3 regions of the Enterobacter bugandensis genome follow, and region 3 is predicted to be linked to each of the others. Evidence: predicted binding sites of a transcription regulator. Region 3 holds the regulator's gene; each other region holds the start of a gene.

Region 1 (5,815 bases), 690 kb from region 3:
GGGCTACGGCGTGATCCTGCTGACGGTCGGTTTCCTGCGCGAGCTGATTGGCAGCGGCAAGCTGTTTGGCGTTCAGGTGCTGGATACGGTACAGAACGGCGGCTGGTATCTGCCGAACGGCCTGTTCCTGCTGGCCCCAAGCGCGTTTTTCATTATCGGTTTGCTGATCTGGCTGATTCGTACGTTGAAGCCTGAACAGCAGGAAAAGGAGTAACCGACAATGGCTCATTACCTGAGTTTATTTGTGCGCGCGGTGTTTGTTGAAAACATGGCGCTCGCCTTCTTCCTGGGCATGTGTACGTTCCTTGCCGTCTCTAAAAAGGTCTCGACGGCATTTGGCCTGGGCGTGGCGGTCACCGTTGTGCTGGGGCTTTCGGTTCCGATTAACAACCTGGTGTTCAACTTCGTGCTGCGGGACGGCGCGCTGGTGGAAGGCGTCGATCTTAGCTTCCTGAACTTCATCACCTTCATCGGGGTGATTGCGGCGCTGGTACAAATCCTGGAGATGATCCTCGATAAGTATTTCCCGTCGCTGTACAACGCGCTGGGGATCTTCCTGCCGCTGATCGCGGTGAACTGCGCCATCTTCGGTGGCGTCTCGTTTATGGTTCAGCGCGATTACAACTTCAGTGAATCGGTGGTGTACGGCTTCGGTTCCGGTATCGGCTGGATGCTGGCGATTGTCACTATGGCGGGGATCCGTGAAAAAATGAAATATGCCAACGTGCCTGCGGGGCTGCGTGGCTTAGGGATCACCTTTATCACCACCGGCCTGATGGCGTTGGGCTTTATGTCCTTCTCCGGTGTGCAGCTATAAGGGTTAACAAATGGAAATTATTCTTGGCGTGGTGATGTTCACGCTGATAGTACTGGTGCTGTCAGGGCTGATTCTGGCGGCGCGCGCAAAGCTGGTTAATTCCGGGGACGTGATCATTGATATCAATGACGATCCGCAGAACCAGATCCGCACTCCGGCAGGGGACAAGCTGCTTAATACGCTCTCGGGCAACGGGATTTTTGTCTCGTCAGCCTGCGGTGGAGGCGGCTCATGCGGGCAGTGCCGTGTGACTGTGAAAGAGGGGGGCGGTGATATTCTGCCTACTGAACTGTCGCATATCACGAAGCGTGAAGCGAAAGAGGGGTGCCGCCTGGCGTGCCAGGTCGCGGTGCGTCAGAACATGAAGATTGAGCTGCCGGAAGAGATTTTCGGCGTGAAAAAATGGGAGTGCGAGGTTATCTCGAACGATAACAAAGCCACGTTTATTAAAGAGCTCAAGCTGCGTGTCCCTGAAGGGGAGAGCGTCCCGTTCCGTGCAGGTGGGTATATCCAGATTGAGTGTCCGGCGCACACCGTGGCGTATGCGGACTTCGACGTGCCCGATGAGTACCGGGCCGACTGGGATAAATTTAATCTCTTCCGCTTTGTTTCCGAGGTAAAAGAGCCCGCGCTGCGCGCCTATTCCATGGCTAACTACCCGGAAGAGAAGGGCATTATCATGCTCAACGTGCGTATCGCCACGCCGCCGCCAAACGTGCCTGACGCGCCGCCGGGCGTGATGTCGTCGTATATCTGGTCTCTTAAGCCAGGCGACAAGGTGACGATCTCCGGTCCGTTCGGCGAGTTTTTTGCTAAAGATACCGACGCTGAAATGGTCTTTATCGGCGGCGGTGCGGGTATGGCCCCTATGCGCTCGCACATCTTTGACCAGCTCAAGCGTCTCGGCAGCAAGCGTAAAATCAGCTTCTGGTACGGTGCGCGCTCGCTGCGCGAAATGTTCTACGACGATGAGTTTGAACAGCTGGCGCGTGAGAATCCGAACTTTACCTTCCACGTGGCGCTCTCCGATCCGCAGCCGGAAGATAACTGGACGGGCTATACGGGATTCATTCACAACGTGCTGTATGAAAACTACCTCAAACAGCACCCGGCACCGGAAGACTGCGAGTTCTATATGTGTGGTCCGCCAATGATGAACGCCGCCGTGATCAAGATGCTCAAAGATCTCGGCGTGGAAGATGAAAACATCCTCCTTGATGATTTCGGAGGCTGATTATGTTGACCTTTCTGGCAACCTTTGCGGTGTTTTTGCTGGTGGTGTTCGGTATGTCTTTAGGCTGGATCATCAAGCGTAAAAGCATTCAGGGCAGCTGTGGAGGTATCTCTTCCATCGGAATGGAAAAGGTGTGCGACTGCCCCGAACCGTGCGATGCACGTAAAAAGCGCATGGCCCGGGATCAGCAGAGGATCATCTAGGAAAAGGCCGCTTCGTGCGGCCTTTATCATTTATTTTGCCCAGCTTTTGGCTTTGGCTGGTGAGTCTACAAGAACCCCTTCGGCACCCAGTGTTTTCGCCTTCTGGTAATCCTCTTCAGAGTTCACGCCGATAAAAATCAGATGGGCATTGCCCTGAGAGCGGAAGCAGTCAACGGCCTCTTTGTCCCACGTTAATGTTGCAGGAGAGACACCTTCGCCTAAGGTGAATTTCTCGACCACTTCTACTTTTCGGTTTAACTCAAGCCCGTACCAGTAATCGTCCATTTTTTGTGAAGGAGGCAGACATTCATGGCTCAACGAAATCGTGGCCAGACGCGTGCGGGTTTCGCTGCGCGTGACAAAGCGGGGGATTTCGACAGGCAATGCTTCCATATAGCGATCTTCGGTTGAATAAACGCGAACGCGATTCAGGCTGTTGGTCTCTTTCAATACGTTAAGCAGCGCGTTGCCCATGGTCGCCGGATCGGCATCCGGCGATTTGATGTCAATGAAAAAACGCGTATCTGGCCAGGCGCTCAGCACCGACTTCAGCGTCGGTATCGGGGAATTAAGCAGGTTTTCCGGCAGGCCCTTATCTTTCCACTTCACGCTGGCATCCGCTTTTGCCAGTTCTTCAGCGGTATACTGCGACACCTTTCCCTGCAGATTGGTTAACGCTTTCAGATCGGCAGGTCGATAGAGAACCGGTACGCCATCCCGACTGAGCTGCACGGTTATCCAGACGATATCTGCTTTGTTTTCGAGGGCGAGCTTAATGGCTGGCAGGGTATTTTCAGGTGCATCGGCAGTCCCGCCCCGGTGGGCAACGATCGCAGGGCTAGCAGATGCAGCACTCGCCAGAAACAGTAACGAAATCGGGAGAATTTTCTTCATGAATAATTACGCTCCATTGATTTTATAAATGTATGTATATAAAGGCTTTATTACGAATGTTTGTAACACGTTTATATGACAACCGTGAGTAAGGAAAATAGCTGACGCATTTTTTGCCTTTTGTTATACTGTATATAAATACATGTGTGGTATGACCGATGCGCAAAATAATCCATGTCGATATGGACTGCTTTTTTGCCGCAGTGGAGATGCGTGACAACCCGGCGCTGCGGGATATTCCCATCGCCATTGGCGGCAGCCGCGTTCAGCGCGGTGTGATCAGCACCGCCAACTATCCTGCACGCAAATTTGGCGTGCGCAGCGCCATGCCGACGGCGATGGCGCTAAAACTGTGTCCGCACCTTACTCTTTTGCCCGGGCGCTTTGACGCCTATAAAGAAGCGTCAAACCATATACGCGAAATCTTCTCCCGCTACACCTCACTGATTGAACCGCTTTCGCTGGACGAAGCCTATCTGGACGTCACCGACAGCCTGCACTGTCACGGCTCCGCTACCCTGATGGCGCAGGAGATCCGCCAGACCATTTTCAACGAGCTGAATCTCACCGCGTCGGCAGGCGTCGCGCCGGTAAAATTTCTCGCCAAAATTGCTTCCGATTTAAATAAACCCAACGGCCAGTACGTCATCACCCCTGAAGAGGTCCCGGCGTTTTTAAAAACGCTGCCGCTTGGCAAAATCCCCGGCGTAGGCAAAGTCTCCGCCGCGAAGCTGGAAAGTATGGGGTTACGCACCTGCGAAGACGTGCAGCGAAGCGACCTGGCTATGCTGCTCAAGCGCTTTGGGAAGTTTGGCCGCGTGCTGTGGGAGCGCAGTCAGGGCATTGACGACCGCGATGTAAACAACGAACGGCTTCGTAAATCGGTCGGGGTTGAGCGCACGCTGAGCGAAGACATCCATGACTGGTCGGAATGCGAAACCATTATTACGGAACAGCTCTATCCGGAGCTGGAGCGACGCCTGATCAAAGTAAAGCCTGATTTACTGATTGCCCGACAGGGCATCAAGCTGAAATTTAACGACTTTCAGCAGACGACGCAGGAGCACGTCTGGCCGCGCCTGAACAAAGAAGATCTTATCGCAACGGCGAAAAAGGCGTGGGAAGAACGACGAGGCGGACGAGGGGTGAGGCTGGTGGGACTGCACGTCACGCTGCTGGATCCGCAGCTGGAGCGTCAGCTGGTTTTGGGATTGTAGATTACACTCATCGTAGGCCCGGCAAGCGTAGCGCCGCCGGGCAACAGACGACAAATTACTTCGCAGGGATCGCCTTCAGCAGTTCCGTCAACAGCGTCCAGTAATGACCGACGCTTTCAATATGAACCTGCTCATCCGGCGAGTGTGGACCGGTAATGGTTGGCCCGATGGAAACCATGTCCATGTCCGGATACGGCTTCTTAAACAGACCACATTCCAGACCCGCGTGGATCACCTGGATGTTCGGGGTGCTGTTGAACAGACGCTGATAAGTTTCACGCACCAGCGCCATCACCGGAGAGCTTGCATCCGGCTGCCAGCCTGGGTAGCTGCCTTTGGCGGAGGTTTTCGCGCCCGCCAGCGCACCCAGAGATTCCAGCATGCTTACTACATACTCTTTACCGCTGTCGATCAGGGAGCGGATCAGGCAGATAATTTCCGCACTGTCGTCGCTCATAGTCACCACGCCCACGTTCAGAGAGGTTTCCACCACGCCTTTCGCCACGTCAGAGTTGCGAATCACGCCGTTTGGCGTCGCGTTCAGCAGCTGAACGAAGCTGTCGCGAGACTGCGCGGTCAGGGCGGCTTTATCCGTAGACACGGATTCCAGCACCACGGTCAGGTTCTTCTCTTTCGCCGACAGTTCGTTTTTCAGGATATCCAGGTAGACGCTGGAGAGTTTTTTCAGCTCGTCCGCTTTCGCCGCTGGCACCGCCACGGTGGCAAAGGCTTCGCGTGGGATCGCGTTGCGCAGGGTGCCGCCGTTGAAGTCCACCAGACGCAGGTCCAGCTCGGCCGCATGGCCCGCCAGGAAGCGCGCCAGCAGTTTGTTGGCGTTACCCAGGCCCAGGTGAATATCACCGCCGGAGTGACCGCCTTTCAGCCCTTTCAGCGTCAGCTTGAAGGTCTGGTAGCCAGCAGGGATCGCTTCGCGTGACAGCGGCAGGGTAGAGATGAAATCAATCCCGCCCGCGCAGCCCATGTAGATCTCGCCTTCTTCTTCGGAGTCGGTGTTGATCAGGATATCTGCCTGCAGCCAGTTCGCCTGCAGACCGAACGCGCCGTCCATGCCCGCTTCTTCGGTCATGGTCAGCAGCACTTCCAGCGGACCGTGTTCAACGCTGTCGTCAGCCAGCACCGCCAGCGCAGAGGCCATACCGATGCCGTTGTCCGCGCCCAGGGTGGTGCCGCGCGCTTTTACCCAGTCGCCATCGATGTACGGCTGGATTGGGTCTTTAGTGAAGTCGTGAACGGTGTCGTTGTTTTTCTGTGGCACCATGTCCAGGTGCGCCTGCAGTACAACCGGTTTACGGTTTTCCATGCCTGCGGTAGCCGGTTTGCGGATCAGAATGTTGCCAACCTGGTCGCGCTCTGCGTGCAGACCTTTTTCCTTCGCCCAACCCATAATATGTTCGGCAAGCTGTTCTTCATGGTAGGAAGGGTGTGGAAT
Region 2 (5,815 bases), 1.4 Mb from region 3:
CGATTCGCGGTCACCCATCAACACGACGGTCAGCGACAGCGGCATTGACGGCACGGAGACAGGAAGAGGACGAGACTCGTCGTAACCGACCCAGTCAAAGCGCTGTTGGGTCACAACGGTTTTCAGACGCATCCACAGCAGCGGCTGCGAGAGCAAAGTGCGCAGAGAGATGATGAGCACGCCGCCGTTTGCACGATGCACCAGCCCCGGCTGCAGGGAAAGCTCGCCGTTAAACTGGCGCAGACAGCCAAACAGCTGTTCAGCCTCGACCCAATTAGCGGTAATTACCTCGCCGTTAGCAGCAAAACGACCGTCGGCCTGGTCCGCCGGTCCGAAGGTAATATTATGCCCCGCGATACGATACTGGCCGCCAAATACCGCAGTGGTGTCTGGCCGCAGCTGGCGCGTGGCATCCCCAAGCAGCGACAGATATTCCGCTTCTTCCGGGGCTTTCAGCAGCATGAAGGGCGATGTCGCCCACGGGCTTAACGTCTGCTCCAGCGCATAATGTAAGCGTGGTTGCGTATCGCTAAGGATGAATTCGTGTTCTTTTGCGAGATCGGGCTGTGCAAACAGTTCCTGATAGCTCTCGGCATCCGGAACAAGGTCACGCCATGCTAGTTTCGTAATGGTCAAAGTTGATGTTTTTTAGTCAGATGTAAAAGAGTGGAGTATACCGTAAGCGGGGGGCTCTACCCAAGCAGGATTGGTGTTTCAGCAGGCGGATTGGCTGCAGTCACTCACAGGATATGATTTCTTTTCAGCAGATTGCTAAAAAACTGATATTCTGAACAGAGTTACGTGGTAACACTGAGATCGCAATGAAATATCAACAACTGGAAAATCTCGAAAGCGGCTGGAAATGGAAGTACCTGGTCAAAAAGCACCGTGAAGGGGAGCTGATCACCTGCTACATCGAAGCCAGCGCTGCGCAAGAAGCCGTGGATATTTTGCTGACCCTCGAAAATGAACCGGTACAGGTCAATGGCTGGATTGAGAAGCACATTAATCCTGCGTTGTTAAACCGGATGAAGCAAACTATCCGCGCGCGACGTAAACGGCATTTTAATGCTGAGCATCAGCATACCCGGAAAAAATCCATCGACCTGGAGTTCGTGGTCTGGCAGCGTCTGGCCGGGCTGGCACAACGGCGTGGTAAGACCCTGTCGGAAACCATCGTGCAGCTGATTGAGGATGCCGAACATAAAGAGAAGTACGCCAACCAGATGTCGTCGCTGAAAAACGACCTTCAGGCGTTGTTGGGCAAAAAATAGATTTTAGTTTTCTTCAGACAATAAAAAACCCCGCATGGCGGGGTTTTTTTATAAGACGATAACTTATGCCGCTGGCTGAGTTACAACGTCTTTAACGCCTTTAACTTCGATCTCTACGCGACGATCTGGTGCCAGGCAGTCGATCAGTGCAGCGCGAGCTTTAACGTTGTCACAGGTGTTGCCAGTAACTGGGTTAGATTCGCCCATACCACGTGGGGAGATCTTGTTAGCTGGGATACCTTTAGAGATCAGGTAATCAACAACAGACTGAGCACGTTTCTCAGACAGTTTCTGGTTGTAAGCGTCAGAACCGATGCGGTCGGTGAAGCCCAGAACCACTACAGAACCGTCTTTAGGATCCAGGTTGCTCAGCTGGGTGTACAGCTGATCCAGTGCCTGCTGACCTTCTGGTTTCAGGGTCGCTTTGTTGAAGTTGAACAGAACGTCAGACTTCAGAGTGAAGTGCTTGGTCTGTACTTCTGGAGCTGGAGCCGGCGCTGGAGCAACAACTGGTGCTGCATCTTCCTGCTGGCCGAAACGGTAGGAAACACCTACGCTCAGCATGCCGTTGTCTGGACGAACGCCAACGGTAGCACCGTCACCGATGTTGTTAACCCACTGGTATTCCAGACGGGTAGCGATGTCACGGGTCATAGCCCACTCAACGCCACCAGCGAATACTGGGGAAACGCCAGTGTCATGGTCGTCGCCAGCGATGTTGTTGCTGGAGTCTGCACGCCATACCATGCCGCCCAGACGGGTGTACACGTCCAGATCGTCAGTTACTGGGTAACCCAGTTTAGCGGTCAGCTGAACGCCCTGAGCTTTGAAAGCGCCATTGATGGTGTCGCCTTTGTATGGCATACGACCTAACCAGTCGTAACCCATTTCAAAGCCAACATACGGGTTAACCTGATAGCCACCGAACGCACCTGCACCAAGCTGGCTCTCGTGAGTAGGGCCATCGTTGTTCAGGCTGCTGTTGTACCAGCCAGTGTCATGGAACTGAGACCAGCCCAGTTTACCACCTGCATACCAGGTATTATCTTTCGGAGCGGCCTGCGCTACGGTAGCGAAGCCAGCCAGTGCCACTGCAATCGCGATAGCTGTCTTTTTCATTTTTTGCGCCTCGTTATCATCCAAAATTCGCCATGAAGGTCTCAAGAGAGAATCACGGTTAAATCCTTCACCGGGGGGCGTGGTCAAATATAAATCTACCGATATCTTCGGCTTAGGCCGAGCACCCCTGGCGATGTAAAGTCTACAACGTAGCTGAAAACTTACAAGTGTGAAGTCTGTCAGGCATATGAAAAAAAAAGTTCCGTATACCTATTATTTAACATTTTTAGAACGAATTTTGTGCAATAAAATTAAGGAGAACCGCACCAGACAAGCCTTGCCGCAATTTTGAGGCCGGGAACTAAAACCGCATCCTGCGGTCAAAAAAAATTCCAGGAAAAATCTTAATTTCACTCAATGATACAAATTTGAGTGAATTTTTAGCCCAGAAAGTTGTCCTCTGCGATAAGAATCTGGACGAACCGGGCGCATGATAAACCCGATCGCATTCCCTTCTTCAGCCGCTTCGGTCAGACGAAAATGTTCCTCTTCCGTCAATTCTTCCGGTAACCACCCGATCACCACGCTGTAATTTCCGGTGCGTAACGCGCGAATCATCGATTCGACGGTATCGCAGGGAGAAAGCTGGTTGATCTGCATAACCTTTGCCAGCGGCAGGCCTGCAGACTGCACCCATTGGCGGCTCAGTTTCTGCTGTGGCGACAGCCAGAGCTGCCAGCGTGATTGCTGACCAAGCTGCTGTAATAACGGAAGCAGCAGGAGTTGGGTCAACAGAGGCTGGTCTTCACGGTAAACCACTTCACTAATAAGCCCCGTCGAAGCACCCCCAACGGTGTTCTGCGCGACAGTGCCCGCGGTAGAGGAGAGATAAGTTGAGCGATTTGCATAGCCTGAAGTGTACATATTCATTCCAGCCCTGTAGTTACTGTATGGATATACAGTAACCCCTGTATGCATAAAGATCAACCTCATTTTCGGAAAGCGACTCGCAAAATTCATTCAATGTTGATGCCCTTCGAAAAATCATCTTGCTCAACGACGCTAAGTTGCCTATTTTCCTGCTAACGGATCCGCTAGTAAGAAATTTCGTTGTTACTTTATGATTTTGAAGGGAAATATCATGAAAAAGATATCTTATGAACGGATTTATAAATCCCAGGAATACCTGTCACCGCTGGGTGAAATTCATCATCGCGCGCTGTTCGGCGGCTATACCCTGGCAGTGGATGATGCGGTTTTTGCCATGGTGTCAGAAGGTGAGCTCTACCTCCGTGCCTGTGAAGAAAGTGCGAAATACTGTGTGAAAAATGCCGCGTCTTTTTTGACCCTGATGAAGCGGGGCCGTCCGGTGCTTCTCAACTATTACCGGGTGGATGAGGGGCTATGGCAGGACAGGGAGCGTCTGCTTCAGCTCTCCACTTTCGCACTTAATGCGGCAAGAAAAGAGCGTTACCAGCGGCATCAGCGCAATCGACTTAAGGACCTGCCAAACCTGACCTTTCAGCTGGAAGTGTTGCTCTTTGAAGCGGGCATCACCAACGAAGAAACACTGCGGGCGCTTGGCGCAAGGGAGAGCTGGCTGAAGATGCGGGCGAAAAATAAAGCGCTGAGTATCAAAGTGCTATTCGCGCTGGAAGGAGCGATCGAGGGGCTGCATGAGGCGGCACTCCCGGCCGGCATTCGCCGGGAGTTGACGGAGTGGTTTAATGCGCTGCCTGAGCCACTGGAGAATCACTCCTCCAGGTAGCGATTTGCTGTTGCAGCCGGCAAATTTCTGGCAGCAGGGCGATGAGCAGGCCAATCTGCTGCAACACCAGAGGCGCTTTGCTGTCGTTTCCAGGCTCAAGATGCGCAATACGTTGGGTAAGTTCATCCAGCGCCTGTCTCACGCGCGGTTCATCGGCTGGCCGGTGATGCAGTGCATCATCGACATAACAGACCGCGTCATCCAGCAGGTTGAGGATGCCCGGGTTGGTGAGTTTTTCGCGGTGGGCGCCCAGCGTGGAAATATAGCTGGTGAAGGTATGGTTCAGGCAGAGCAGCCGGAAAGCCGTCTCACGAATCTCGGCCGTGGCGCGAGGCTCCGTTGACATGTTAGAGACCACCGAGGCCAGTTCCGCATCGCTGTTGTGCGCATCGCGGCGCGCTATCCGGTAAGCCAGGCGGTTATCGCGGCCCTGATGATACTGCTCAAGGATGGCGTCCAGGTATCGGCAGTTGGCGTTCATAGCCCTGTCTAACACGCGCGGTAGATTACGGAAACGCCAGTCCGGCCAGATAAAGCTGACGGCGGCCCAGGCGATAGCGCAGCCAATCAGGGTATCGAGTACGCGGGGCAGGGCGACCTCGAACCCTTCACCCAGCAGGTTAAAGCAGAGCAGAACCAGCAGCGTGATGAACATTGTGGCATGGGCGTACTGCACGTTGCGAAACGCGAAGAACAGCACGCCGGTGATCACTATCAGGATCAGCTGTCCTTCAATGGACGGCACGAAATAGAGCACCGGAAGGCCAATGGCGACGCCGACCAGGGTGCCGATAATACGCAATGCCAGGCGGTGTCGGGTGGCGTTATAGTTCGGCTGACAGACAAACAGGCTGGTCAGCAGGATCCAGTAGCCGTGGTGCAAACCGGTTATCTGGATAAAAGCATACCCCACGCATAAGACCAGGGACATTCGCACCGCGTGACGAAACAGCGCCGACTCCGGCGTGAAGTTGCGGCTCAGCCTTAGCCACATATCGCTCACGCTGTGCACGCTGTCATCTGCAAGCTGGTTATCCATCTCGCTGCCCGGCAGTGCCATTGCCTGCTCGGACTCAATCGTCGCCAACTGAGCATCAATCGCCCGCAGGTTGTTGAGCAGAAAACCCAGCGCTTTGATCTGTTCCGGTGACGTTCCGCTGGCCTGCACGCGGTCGAGCGCCGCATCAAGATGGCTAAACACGCGTTCGAAGCGGGAGTCGTGCTGATAGGGCGTGCGCAAAAGAATGGAGCGCGCGAGCTGCTGGCATGCCTGTGACTGCATGGACAGCAGGCGCTGAAAGCGGAACATGACGTCGCTGTAGCGGAACTTCTCGCGCAGGGCGGCATACTGAACGTGTGAGGAGCTGGCGCGCTCATGAATGTCCTGAGCGGCAAAATAGTAGTGCAAGGTTCTGCGCGTGCCGCGCTGGCCGCGATCGCCGCGCAGACGGGTAAGCAGCGAGGCTTTCGTCTGGTTAAGGGTGGCGACCAGCTGGCCGTTTGCCAGCGCCAGATCGTAAAGCGGCGCCTGGCTTTCTTCCTCAATATCCGGGTCGAACAGCCGGGATTTCAGTTCCAGATAATGGGCTAGCTGCTCATAGCTGCGGGCAAGGTTATCCTGCAGAGGACGAACCGGGAAGATTAGGTGGCCGGTTAACGTCAGCAGGTTATACCAGATGGCGCCCAACAGCAGCAGCACAGGCTGCTGATACCA
Region 3 (5,815 bases):
GTAACTTGCTCAGGCCGCGCAGCATCTGCGGCAGGCTCTCTTTTTCTTTGGTCGCACCGCGCAGCTCTTTGGCGTACGTGCCAACTTCCATCACGTGCTCATAGCCAATGTAAATTGGCACAAGCGTGATTGGACGCGTACCGCCGCGCAGCATCGCCTGAATGGTCATCGACAGCGTGCCGGTCTTCGGATCGAGCAGACGACCGGTACGGGAGCGCCCGCCCTCAACGAAGTACTCTACGGAGTAGCCGCGGCTGAACAGCTCGCCTAGATACTCGCGGAACACGGTGGAGTAGAGCTTGTTGCCCTTGAAGGTACGACGAATAAAGAACGCGCCCAGGCGGCGGAAAATCGGGCCTGCTGGCCAGAAGTTCAGGTTAATACCGGCGGCAATGTGCGGCGGTACCAGTCCCTGGTGATAGAGCACGTAGGAGAGAAGCAGGTAGTCCATGTGGCTGCGGTGGCAGGGGACATAGACAATCTCATGACCATCGTGCGCCAGCTGACGTACACGCTCAGCGTTATGCACGTTGATGCCCTGATACAGGCGGTTCCAGGTAAAGCCGAGAATACGATCGGACAGGCGAATCATCTCGTAGGAGAAGTTCGCTGCGATCTCTTCCATCAGCGCAATGGCGTTCTGCTGGGCTTTCTCATGGGAAATTTTCTTGCTGCGCGCTTCGTCTTCAACGGCGCGGGCGATCGCTTTGGAGGCCAGCAGCTTGTTGAACAGGTCCTGACGCGCCGGAAGACGTGGCCCTACGGCCGCCAGGCGCTGACGGGCGAAGTGCATACGTGCCACGCGCGCCAGTTTTTGCGCGATGATCTTGTCAGTGCCGTGCTCGTCCGCCATTCGGCGAAGGGAGACGGAAGGGGAGAAGCGCACAAAGCTGTCGCGTCCCAGCCAGGAGACCGCGAAGAATTTCTGGATGCCGTTAAGCATGCGCAGCGGCGGGTTCTCTTCGCCTTTTTCGCGGCCCGGACGGCGACCAAACATCACCGATACCGGCACCATCTGTACATCCAGGTCAGGATTGCTGCGGTGCAGGTCGAGATAGTCGTGGAACAGCTTGATGGACTCTTCTTTCGGTGTGTAATAGGTAAACACGCGCGGCCCGCCGTGAATGAACACGTAGCGCGGCAGCAAAGTGCCGTCAACTTCCAGTGGTTCAAGTGGATCGGGTAAATCATGCGCCAGACACTGGGCACGGAGCGTTAGCAGGTCTGCCTTAGAGTTATAAGGCAAAACGTACATAATAGGGCGCGACGTATCGAGCCCCAGTTCCAGCGCGGGTTCTGCTGGGATAGACTTGCTTTTTACCAGTATGCTTAATGGTAAATTAAGTAATTTGTAGTAAATTCGTGGCCAGCCGGACATAAACGATGTAAAGCCTCTGGTTAATAATGCAATTGCGGCGCAAGGATAACAGAAAGCGCGCAAAATTTCTGTTGTTACCCGTCATACTTCAGGCGGCAGCGAAACGCGCTGCAGCTCCTGTTACTGACGCTCTTTTTTAAAAAAGGTTCTTTTAATGGCCAATAATACCACTGGGTTGACGCGTATCATCAAAGCCGCCGGCTATTCATGGAAAGGTTTCCGTGCCGCGTGGGTCAATGAAGCTGCTTTTCGCCAGGAAGGTGTCGCCGCTATCGTCGCGGTTATCATCGCCTGTTTCCTTGATGTAGATGCCATTACCCGCGTGCTTCTCATCGGTTCCGTACTTCTGGTGATGATAGTGGAAATTCTCAATAGCGCTATTGAGGCCGTGGTCGACCGGATCGGCTCTGATTTTCACGAGCTCTCTGGCCGCGCGAAAGATATGGGCTCCGCCGCTGTCCTGCTGGCGATTATCACCGCAGCCATTACCTGGGTCACGCTGCTTTGGTCACATTTCCGATGATGCTCGAGGAATAATTAAGTCCCTGGTTTTTTGTGCAGTTTTTGGTTCCAAAATCGCCTTTGACTGTATATACTCACAGCATAACTGTATATACACCCAGGGGGCGGAATGAAAGCATTAACGACCAGGCAGCAAGAGGTGTTTGATCTCATTCGGGATCATATCGGCCAGACGGGTATGCCACCCACGCGTGCGGAAATCGCGCAGCGTCTGGGTTTCCGTTCTCCGAATGCTGCCGAGGAACACCTGAAAGCGCTGGCGCGTAAGGGTGTGATTGAGATTGTGTCAGGCGCGTCGCGTGGTATCCGCCTGCTGGTGGAAGAAGAGACGGGCATTCCGCTGATAGGCCGCGTTGCTGCAGGTGAACCGCTGCTGGCACAACAGCATATTGAAGGTCACTACCAGGTCGATCCTGGTATGTTCAAGCCGAGCGCTGATTTTCTGCTGCGCGTTAGCGGGATGTCGATGAAAGACATCGGCATTCTTGATGGCGACCTTCTGGCCGTTCACAAAACGCAGGATGTGCGAAACGGCCAGGTGGTGGTTGCGCGCATTGATGACGAAGTGACCGTTAAGCGCCTGAAAAAACAGGGTAACACTGTTCAGCTGTTGCCCGAAAACAACGAGTTCACCCCGATTGTGGTCGACCTCCGCGAACAGAGTTTCTCTATTGAAGGTCTGGCTGTTGGCGTGATTCGTAACGGCGAATGGCTGTAATCTCTTCCTGACAGGCTACGCTTCCGCTGTAGCCTGCTTCATTTACCCTTCCCGGTATCTCTCATGTCACTGCTGACGGCATCTGATAAGGCATTGTGGCGTCTTGCCCTGCCGATGATTTTCTCCAATATCACCGTGCCCTTGCTGGGTCTGGTCGATACGGCCGTTATTGGTCATCTCGATTCCCCTGTTTATCTTGGCGGCGTGGCGATTGGCGCGACGGCAACCAGCTTCCTGTTTATGCTGCTGCTCTTTTTGCGTATGAGTACTACCGGGCTCACGGCACAGGCGTATGGTGCGAAAGATCCGTTACGTCTGGCGCGTGCGCTGGTGCAGCCGCTGATCCTGGCGCTTGGCGCGGGGGTACTCATTGTTTTACTGCGCACGCCCCTGATAGACTTTGCGCTCCATGTTGTTGGTGGCAGCGAGGCGGTACTGGAGCAGGCGCGTCGCTTCCTGGAAATCCGCTGGCTCAGCGCGCCCGCTTCGCTGGCAAACCTGGTTCTGCTGGGTTGGTTACTGGGTGTGCAATACGCCCGTGCGCCAGTGATTTTGCTGGTCGTGGGAAACCTTCTCAACATTGTGCTCGATCTCTGGCTGGTGATGGGCCTGCATATGGACGTGCGCGGGGCGGCACTGGCGACGGCGATTGCCGAATACGGAACCTTACTCATTGGGCTGTGGATGGTCTGGCGCGTGATGGCCCTGCGCGGGATATCCCTCGTAATGCTGAAAACCGCATGGCGCGGCAATATCCGTAAACTGCTGGCGCTCAACCGTGACATCATGCTGCGCTCGCTTCTGCTACAACTCTGTTTTGGCGCATTGACGGTTTTTGGTGCCCGTCTTGGGCCTGAGATCGTCGCGGTGAATGCGGTCCTGATGACATTGCTGACGTTTACCGCCTACGCGCTGGATGGCTTCGCCTACGCCGTTGAGGCGCATTCCGGGCAGGCGTACGGCGCGCGGGAAAGTGGCCAGCTTAGGGATGTCTGGCGGGCAGCCTGTCGACAAGCGGGACTGGTCGCGCTGGCGTTTGCACTGATTTATGCCTGTTTTGGCCGTGACATTATTGCATTACTCACTTCGATCCCGGCTTTACGTGAACTGGCGGACCACTACATCGTCTGGCAGGTGATCTTGCCGGTGGTGGGGGTGTGGTGTTATCTGCTGGACGGCATGTTTATCGGTGCGACGCGCGGAGCGGAAATGCGCAACAGTATGGCGGTTGCGGCGGCGGGGTTTGGTTTGACGCTGCTGACGCTTCCGTGGCTGGGTAATCACGGTTTGTGGCTGGCGCTTGCGGTCTTTCTCTCCCTGCGCGGCCTCTCGCTTGCCTTTATCTGGCATCGCCACTGGCAAAATAATACCTGGCTTCCTTCCCGTCACGATATATCGTGACGGTTAAAGATTCCGAATATGAAATCAACTGCCGAATCCTCAACTACAATTATTATCACGTCCAGCAGAAAAGAACGTAACGGACGTTACGACCCGACGCTTAACTAAGAGGACACGATGATGAATAAAGACGAAATCGGCGGCAACTGGAAGCAGTTCAAAGGTAAAGCGAAAGAACAGTGGGGTAAGCTGACTGATGACGATATGACCGTCATTGAAGGCAAGCGCGATCAGCTTGTCGGTAAAATTCAGGAACGTTACGGCTACGCGAAAGATCAGGCGGAAAACGAAGTCAAAGACTGGGAAACCCGTAACGACTACCGCTGGTAACGCTGAATAACCCACAGAGGCGGCTTAAGAGCCGCCTTTCTTTTGCTGCTAACGCGGCTTTTTCTTTATCAGAATTGAGTGGTCGTGCTGACACGCATCCTGATGTCGACAGGCTTCCACCTCAACGCATGCAGAACACAGCCCGTGCGCTTCAATCACGTTATGACGCAGGGCAAAACCCATTTTTGCCGCCAGCGTGTGCATAATGTCCTCTACGCCTTCCGCTCCCTCTTCTTTCACTACGCCGCAACGATCGCAGATAAACATGGCCGATGTATGCGTTGGCTGATCGAAAAGATGGCACAGGACATAGCTGTTTGTGGATTCAACTTTATGCACAAACCCTTGTTCCAGCAGGAAATCCAGCGCGCGATACACCGTGGGCGGTTTAGCCTGCGGCTCGCTTTCGCGGAGCAGGTCGAGTAGATCGTAGGCGCTGATCGCCCCCTGTTGCAGGCTCATCAGGCGCAAGACTTCAAGGCGCTGCGGGGTCAGGCGCACATTGCGTTGCGCGCACAGCTTTTCGGCCTGCGCTAACAGCTCTTTTGTGGACTTATCCATTTAGCACCTCGGATGTTCTGGGAGATAAAACCCTCACTTTATCATGTTCTGGCAAAAACACCGATATCCGCCAGGCTGTGCTATACCTGACGCATCGCAAACCGGGAATGTAACAATGAAAAAACCAGACTGTATCAAGCACTGGCGCGACGTAGAAAGGCCAGATGACGCCACCTACCCCGACAGTAACGAGCTTTTTTCCATCGGATCGCCGCTGGCGCGCAGCCTGGGCCTCAGGCGTATAGGCATTCATCATGAACGTTTACCACCGGGACGTCGGACGTCCTATCCCCATGCGGAAAGTGACGAAGAAGAGTTTATCTACGTGCTTGAGGGCTATCCTGAAGCCTGGATTAATGGCTATTTGTGGAAACTCGAACCCGGAGACAGCGTGGGCTTTCCCGCCGGAACGGGGGTGTGCCACACCTTTATCAACAACACAGAGGAAGAGGTTCGGCTACTGGTGGTGGGGGAGGCCAACAAGAAGCACAACCGCATCTACTATCCGCTCAATCCGGTTTATGCCGCCACGCGGGAAGATCGCTGGGTAGACCATCCGCCACAGTTTTTTGGGCCGCACGATGGAAAACCTGGGAAAAAATAATTTCCTCTTCTATAAATATTGAGGGCCGTCACAAATTACAACAGGCCGTAAGGAAGTTTTACTTAGGGAATGAATTAGCGGGTCTTTTTATCTTTATTCACAGCAATAGTTCGCGCCTGTTTGGGGGATAACAGACAGGGGTTATTTCATAACAGACTATAAGACGGGCATACTGTGAAAAAACATTTTAAATTTTCGGTGGTTAGCATCGCTGTCTCCTTGTTTATGGCAAATCAGGCGGGAGCAGCCAATACCTGGACAGAATCACGTAGCGACGCGATGGGGGGCACCGGCGTTGCTT

What was found. The regulator LexA, encoded in region 3, represses DNA repair genes until DNA is damaged. The targets are predictions, from matches to a motif close to TNCTGTATGTACATACAGNA.
Region 1: a site for LexA is predicted at 3,275-3,294, ahead of dinB (DNA polymerase IV). Genes of this name have one in related genera too.
Region 2: a site for LexA is predicted at 3,278-3,297, ahead of sulA (SOS-induced cell division inhibitor SulA). Genes of this name have one in related genera too.

The regions. Positions count from the first base shown of each region.
Region 1 is NZ_LT992502.1:1,006,878-1,012,692, forward strand. Features, by position in the region: gene DG357_RS04810 (NADH:ubiquinone reductase (Na(+)-transporting) subunit D) at 1-214, shown strand, start outside; gene nqrE (NADH:ubiquinone reductase (Na(+)-transporting) subunit E) at 221-817, shown strand; gene nqrF (NADH:ubiquinone reductase (Na(+)-transporting) subunit F) at 828-2,051, shown strand; gene nqrM ((Na+)-NQR maturation NqrM) at 2,054-2,254, shown strand; gene DG357_RS04830 (glycerophosphodiester phosphodiesterase family protein) at 2,285-3,148, opposite strand; gene dinB (DNA polymerase IV) at 3,307-4,365, shown strand; gene pepD (cytosol nonspecific dipeptidase) at 4,421-5,815, opposite strand, start outside.
Region 2 is NZ_LT992502.1:1,683,066-1,688,880, forward strand. Features, by position in the region: gene DG357_RS08075 (AAA family ATPase) at 1-636, opposite strand, end outside; gene matP (macrodomain Ter protein MatP) at 822-1,274, shown strand; gene ompA (porin OmpA) at 1,338-2,393, opposite strand; gene sulA (SOS-induced cell division inhibitor SulA) at 2,748-3,257, opposite strand; gene DG357_RS08095 (TfoX/Sxy family DNA transformation protein) at 3,475-4,101, shown strand; gene yccS (YccS family putative transporter) at 4,058-5,815, opposite strand, start outside.
Region 3 is NZ_LT992502.1:317,965-323,779, forward strand. Features, by position in the region: gene plsB (glycerol-3-phosphate 1-O-acyltransferase PlsB) at 1-1,378, opposite strand, end outside; gene DG357_RS01540 (diacylglycerol kinase) at 1,533-1,901, shown strand; gene lexA (transcriptional repressor LexA) at 2,010-2,618, shown strand; gene dinF (MATE family efflux transporter DinF) at 2,682-4,019, shown strand; partial or broken gene DG357_RS23280 (hypothetical protein) at 4,016-4,090, shown strand; gene DG357_RS01555 (CsbD family protein) at 4,140-4,349, shown strand; gene zur (zinc uptake transcriptional repressor Zur) at 4,398-4,910, opposite strand; gene DG357_RS01565 (cupin domain-containing protein) at 5,026-5,514, shown strand; gene traF (conjugal transfer protein TraF) at 5,740-5,815, shown strand, end outside.